DNA from 3 places in the Streptomyces sp. NPDC007205 genome. Region 1 is predicted to be linked to each of the others. Evidence: riboswitches for the same ligand, from Rfam matches in the RefSeq annotation. Region 1 holds a riboswitch; each other region holds the start of a gene.

Region 1 (2,176 bases):
GGTCGCCTCCTCGACGCACACCGGGGCGGATCTCCCCGGGAGGGAGTGACATGGGCGTGCCGGAGAGGCCGACGGAAGAGGCGTCCGGCGGCGAGGTCACGGGGAGCGCCGGGGCGCCGTGCCGGGTCGTCGTGTGCCGGGACTGCTGCTGCGGCAGTCCCAAGGTCATGGGAGTCGATCACGCCGCGCAGACCGCACGGCTGCGGGCCGAGGTGCCGGTGCGCATCTCTGACTGTCTCGACGTGTGCGACCAGGCCAACGTCATCGTCGTACAGCCGTCCACCGCGGGCCGGGCCGCCGGTGCGCGGCCCGTCTGGCTCGGACTCGTCAACGATCCGGACGCAACCGAGGACATCGTGACCTGGGTGCGGGCGGGCGGCCCGGGCGTCGCTCCCCGGCCGGACATCCTCGACCTGTACGCCTTCACACCGCCACGGCGCCGTGCGGATCCCCGCTGACCGAGGGTCCACCGTCCGGTGCGCGCCACCGACAGACCCGTGCACAACGGCACCGGAGGACCGTCGAGTTGGGCCCCGCCTGCGCTGCCGTCCCTCCGGTCTCGTAGCGTCCCTCCTGGTGAGAGAGGAAGATCACGGCGGGGCAGGCGGTCTTGGCCGTGCGTGCGGCTCGCGGTACGGTCTGTCCGATATCGACGACGGCGAGACGGAAGCCGGTGGGAATCCGGCACGGTCGCGCCACTGTATGCGAGACGCCCCCGCGGCGTCCCATGAGTCAGACCCGTGGCCGTCGTCCTGTGCACCACCGAGATGGGACGCGAACTCCCAGAGGAGGTTCTGCCATGGCGCAGACCGTCGCCCAGCCGACAGCCACCACCCCCGCCGTTCCCGCCACGCTGCCGCTGAAGGCGATTGCTCCCTGGGCGGTCTTCTTCGGCATCCTCATGCTGATCCTGCTCTACTTCGTCGGCGCCGAGCAGGGCGCCACCTCCGTGGTCAACGGCACGGACGTCCACGAGTGGGTGCACGACGCCCGCCACCTGCTCGGCTTCCCCTGCCACTGAGGCGAGGGGACACCGCCCGCCCATGAGTTCCGCAACCGTACGGAACCTTCTCGTACGGGGCATGCTCGCCGGCCTCGCCGCCGGCGTGCTCGCCCTCGTCGTGGCGTACGTCCTCGGTGAGCCGAGCGTCGACAAGGCGATCAGCTTCGAGGAGGCCCACTCCCATGAGCACGAGATGGAGGTCGTCTCCCGCTCCCTGCAGTCCACCGCCGGCCTCGCCACCGGCGTCCTCGTCTACGGGGTCGCCTTCGGCGGCATCGCCGCGCTCGCCTTCTGCTTCGCCCTGGGCCGCGTGGGCCGCTTCAGCCCGCGCGCCACGGCACTGCTGCTGTCGGGCTGCGCCCTGCTCGCCGTGTACGTCGTGCCGTTCCTGAAGTACCCGGCCAACCCGCCGTCGGTCGGCAACCCCGACACCATCGGCAAGCGGACCACCCTGTACTTCCTGATGATGCTGCTCAGCGTCCTGCTGGCGATCGCCGCCACCCTCCTGGGCAAGCGCCTGGCTCCCCGTCTGGGGACCTGGTGGGCGACGGTCGTCGCGGTGGCCGCGTTCACCGTCGTGATCGGTCTGGCCTACCAGTTCCTGCCCGTCGTCAACGAGGTGCCCAAGGGCTTCCCGGCCAGCCTGCTGTGGCGGTTCCGGCTCTCGGCACTGGCGATCCAGACCGCTCTGTGGGGCGGATTCGGCCTCCTCTTCGGCGAGCTGGCCGAGCGCCTGCTGAACCCCGGGCCGGCGACGGCCGGGAGCGGGCGAGCGGTTCCGGCCGCCCGCTGACTCCTTCCGGACAACAGCCGCCCGACAGAGGGCCCTTCGGAACCATCGGGGGGCCCTCCGGCGTTCTGCGGACACCGACGCGCACGGGATCACCGGAAGGGCACGGGAATCCGGCGGGCCGGACGCGGATCACCCGGCCGAGGAGCGGAGGAACCGAGTGGCCAGAGCCCCACAGCCGCGCCGCATCACCCTCGGTGGCCGCGACGCGGTCGCCCTCACCCCGCAGGAATACGAGCAACTGGTCGCCAGTCGACGGCAGATCGGCGGCCAGAGCGCCCGCGTGCGGGTGCTCGCCCAGCAGGCCAAGCGCACCGAACAGCTCCTGCACGACCTGGAGACGCTGATAGCGGCCTCCGGGGACGGCTGCCGGGGACGGTCCC
Region 2 (2,176 bases), on a different contig from region 1:
TGCCGGCGTCGGAGGTGGTGCCGGCGACGAGGAGTCCCCCGTTCACTTCCCACGTCCCTTCAGACCCTTGGCGAGACCTTTGGCGAGGTGGCGCACGGCGACCGTGGTGCCGAGCGCGAGCAGGCCGACGCGGCCGGAGAGCCGTACGGCCCGGTCGATGTCGGTGACCCGGACCGCCCGTCCGGTGTCCCCGTTCAGCACGGGCCGGTGCTCGACCCGGCCGCCGTAGGAGAGCGTGCCGCCCAGGCGTACGCCGAGGGCTCCGGCGAAGGAGGCCTCGACGGGCCCGGCGTTGGGGCTCGGGTGCCTGCGGGCGTCGGCCTGCCAGGCGCGCAGGGCACCGCGGGGGTCGGGGCCGGCCGCGGCGGCGAGTACGGCGGTCAGCCGGGCTCCCGGCCAGCCGGCCAGGTCGTCGAGCCGGGCGGAAGCCCAGCCGTAGCGCCGGTAGCGGGAGGACTTGTGACCGACCATCGCGTCCAGGGTGTTGACCGCCCGGAACCCGAGCAGGCCCGGAACCCCGGCCACGGCCCCCCACACCAGTGCCCCCACGACGGCGTCGGAGGTGTTCTCGGCGACCGACTCGACCACCGCCCGGGCGATCCCGTCGGCGTCCAGTGCCTGCGGGTCCCGGCCGCACAGATGCGGCAGCCGCGCCCGCGCCGCCTCGACGTCTCCGCGTTCCAGGGCGCGCCCGATCGTGCGGGCCTCGCGGGCGAGCGACGTGCCGCCGACGACCGCCCAGGTGGCGGCGGCGGTCAGGGCGAGGGAGGCGGCCGGAGAGGGGCGTACGGCGCGTGCGGCCACCGCGCCGAGTGCGGCGGCGCCTCCGGCGCACACAGCGGTGTGCAGGGCGCCCCAGCCGCGGTGGTCGTGCCACAACGCGCGGTCCACGGCAGCGGCCGCCCGTCCGAACGCGGCGACCGGATGCCCGTGGCGCGGATCGCCGAGGAGCAGGTCACCGAGAAGGCCGGCGGCGGCGCCGTACGCGTACGTGCGATCGGCACCCATCGGCTCAGCCGGCCGTGGGTACAGGAGCGGGCCTGGTTCGGGTCCTGGTCCTTCGGCAGCCGAGCATGGCGATCCGTGTCCTCACTCAGGGTGTCCGCGCCCTGGTTCGACGAGATTCGGCGGTGAGAGTTCCTGGCTTCCGGGGTTCTTCCCCGGTCACAGTGGCGGGACCGCGCCGGATTCGCACCGGCTTCCTCTCTTGCCGCCGTTCATGGCCTGGGCAGTCCACCACGCACCCGGAACGGCCGTCAACTTGCCGTTGACCTGCGGGGGGAGAGTGTGCCGATCCCCACACCGCGGGGCGTGCGGGCATGGGAAAGGCTCCCCTTCCGCGTGACGGGGGAGGGGAGCCTTCAGAGGGTGTGGTCAGTGCTTGGCCACGATCAGGTAGATGCCGTACGCCACCGCCGCCGCGCACGCGGCGAAGCAGACGTAGGCACCGGTGACGGCGAGGCCGGCGGAGCCGCCCTGGGCCGTGGCCTTCTCGCGCCGGGCCAGGCCGTTGATGCCGAGGGTGAAAAGGGCCACCAGGCCCACCGCGAAGGCGAGGCTGACGCCGAAGACGGAGCCGATGGCCGCCCAGTCGATCTTCATGATGCTTCCTTCGTAACCGGGGTGGCCGGATCAGACGGTGGCGGCCGGCGGGGCGGCCGGGGTCACGGGCTCGGCGGCCGCCGGGGAGGCGATCGTGGCCGTCAGGTTCTCGGTGATCGTGCCCGCGGGGGGCGGTGTCACCGCGGCGATGGCGGTGGTCACCACGCCGGCCGGCTCCTCGGTGCCGACGACGACGTTGGAGTGGTCGACGACCTCACGGCGCGAGATCTTCCAGATCGCGGCGCTCGAGGCGACCAGGAAGACGGCGACCGCGGCGGTGCCCCAGTCACCGAGGTCCGTGACGGACTCGGCGCCCGCGCCGACCAGCGCGGCGGCCGGGAGGGTGAGCACCCAGGCGATGGCCATCCGGGTCGCGGTGGACCAGCGGACCACCCCGCCCTTGCGGCCGAGGCCCGCGCCCATCACCGAACCGGAGACGACGTGCGTGGTGGACAGGGAGAAGCCCAGGTGGGCCGAGGCCAGGATGGCGGTCGCGGCACTGGTCTGGGCGGCGAAGCCCTGGCGCGGCTCCAGTTCGGTCAGGCCCGTGCCCATGGTGCGGATGATGCGCCAG
Region 3 (2,176 bases), on a different contig from region 1:
GTCATTCGCCGAACAGCTCCGGCGCAAGATGCCCTTGCTGGGCAAACGGTGACGTTCCAACGAGAACAGTCAGGTTGCCGGCCCCGGGCTGAAGGGCGGGGCCGGCCAAGGGAAGGGCAGCAACCGAGGTGCTGGTGCGCAAGGGAAAGGTCGTCGAGGCCGGTCGGCGCGATGGCTATCCCCTCGCACCCCGGTGCTGGTGGTGATCGACGCTGAGCTGCACATCAACGGCAGGGCGTGAGCCGTGGCCCACCGATACGAACTGCCACAGCCTGCACTCACCACGTCGGTGGCGTGACCTTCTCGGCCGCAGACGCGTTGAACGGGAAGCACATGCACGTCCCCCGCGGCACCCATGCGGGGCGAGCCTCCGGTTCCTGCCGGTCACCGGGGCCCGCCCTCTGGGACGTACAGGCGGTCGGGTCAGCACCGGTTACCGGTCGGACGTTGCTCGCCGTCCTCGTCCTGGCCGTGGTCCTCGGTACCGTCGGGTCAGCGGCTGAACGGGCCGATGTCGCCGGGCTGTCCGGCGCCCAGCACGTCCGGCCCCTTCGTACGTGCGACCGCTCGAGCGCCACCATGGTGGCCGGCCGGGCACACGCTGCGCCGGCCGCCGGCCACGTGGGTGCCACGGCGGCGGTAAAGGCCACGGCGGCGGTGTGCCGGGAGGGGAAGGAGGAGGAGCCGGGGCGGTCCTCGACCTCGTCGTGAGGGAATGGGCTCATCATCGCAGCCACCGCGCTCCCCCCTATACCTGATCAGTTGTGCAGCCTTGCAGTGATTGTCTCCGGCCATCTAGGGTGGGCGGGCCGTGGTGTTCGGGAAGACCGGTGAAAGCCTCTCAAGGGCTCAGTCCGGAGCGGCCCTCGCCACTGTGATCGGGGAGTTCTCGCCTCATGCATTGCCACTGGTCTCGCGGCCGGGAAGGCAGGGGCGGGCGCGTCGACCCGTCAGCCAGGAGACCGGCCACGGCAGCACGAAGCTGATCCACGAGGTGCTGGAGCGTGACCGTATGACCGTGTCCTCAGGCGTGCCCGAAGCCGCCGCCCCTTCCTTCCGCTGGCGACGCGAGGACACCGTCCGAACCGTCGGCCTGCTGGCCGTGATCGTCGCTCTGCATGTGGTGGCCTTCGGGATTCTCTTCGCGCTGGTGATCCCGCGTCACTACGAGGTCGGTTCCAAAGCGTTCGGGATCGGCCTGGGCATCACGGCCTACACCCTCGGCATGCGGCACGCCTTCGACGCCGATCACATCGCCGCGATCGACAACACCACCCGCAAGCTGATGGCCGACGGTCAGCGGCCGGTGTCGGTGGGCTTCTGGTTCGCGCTCGGCCACTCCAGCGTGGTGGTCGCCATGGCGGCACTGGTGGCCGGAGGCGCCAAGCTCGCCGGCACCCTGATGAACGACAACTCGCGAACCCACCAGGTGCTCGGCACCGTGGGCACGACGGTCTCCGGCAGCTTCCTGTACCTCATCGCCGCTCTCAACCTCGTGGCGCTGTTCGGTATCATGCGCGTCTTCAAGGCGATGCGGGCCGGACGTTACGACGAGGCGGAGCTGGAAGCGCACCTCGACTCGCGCGGCTTCATGAACCGCCTCCTGGGACGGCTGACCAAATCCATCCGCAGGCCCGGCCAGATGTTCCCGCTCGGTTTCCTGTTCGGGGTCGGCTTCGACACCACGACCGAAGTCCTGCTCCTCGCCCTGGCCGGCAACGGCGCCGCCGCCGGGCTGCCCTGGTATGCGGTCCTGTGCCTGCCTCTGCTCTTCGCGGCCGGCATGAGCCTCTTCGACACCCTCGACGGAACGTTCATGAACTTCGCCTACCAGTGGGCGTTTTCCAACCCCGTCCGCAAGGTCTTCTACAACCTCACCATCACCGGCCTGTCCATCGCCGTGGCCTTCTTCGTCGGCACCATCGAACTGGTCGGCGTCCTGCACGACAAGCTCGGTCTGAGCGACGACGTCACCGGCTGGATCGCGGGCTTGAACCTGGACAACGTCGGCTACGTCATCGCCGGCCTGTTCGTGGTCGTCTGGGCCGTGGCCATCGGCTACTGGCGCCTGGCCAGGGTCGAGGAGCGCTGGAACGCTCGCACCACAGAGACTGGTTGACGGTACAGGGGGCGGGTTCGAAGGCCCCGGCAGGCCACCCGACGCTCGGATTCCTTG

Evidence for each region. A riboswitch is a leader RNA that binds a small molecule or an ion and turns the genes downstream of it on or off. The one in region 1 is predicted to bind cobalamin.
Region 2: it holds a riboswitch for cobalamin, as region 1 does, so the genes downstream of both, ABZ624_RS25450 (cobalamin biosynthesis protein) here and ABZ624_RS23000 (CbtB-domain containing protein) in region 1, are expected to answer to the same signal.
Region 3: it holds a riboswitch for cobalamin, as region 1 does, so the genes downstream of both, ABZ624_RS37035 (HoxN/HupN/NixA family nickel/cobalt transporter) here and ABZ624_RS23000 (CbtB-domain containing protein) in region 1, are expected to answer to the same signal.

The regions. Positions count from the first base shown of each region.
Region 1 is NZ_JBEYEW010000014.1:15,335-17,510, forward strand. It holds gene ABZ624_RS22995 (hypothetical protein) at 168-458, shown strand; cobalamin riboswitch at 620-763, shown strand; gene ABZ624_RS23000 (CbtB-domain containing protein) at 800-1,021, shown strand; gene ABZ624_RS23005 (CbtA family protein) at 1,044-1,796, shown strand; gene ABZ624_RS23010 (hypothetical protein) at 1,954-2,176, shown strand, end outside.
Region 2 is NZ_JBEYEW010000016.1:129,427-131,602, forward strand. It holds gene ABZ624_RS25445 (cobyric acid synthase) at 1-46, opposite strand, end outside; gene ABZ624_RS25450 (cobalamin biosynthesis protein) at 43-1,008, opposite strand; cobalamin riboswitch at 1,112-1,253, opposite strand; gene ABZ624_RS25455 (hypothetical protein) at 1,375-1,602, opposite strand; gene ABZ624_RS25460 (inorganic phosphate transporter) at 1,633-2,176, opposite strand, start outside.
Region 3 is NZ_JBEYEW010000044.1:5,151-7,326, forward strand. It holds cobalamin riboswitch at 796-986, shown strand; gene ABZ624_RS37035 (HoxN/HupN/NixA family nickel/cobalt transporter) at 1,013-2,119, shown strand.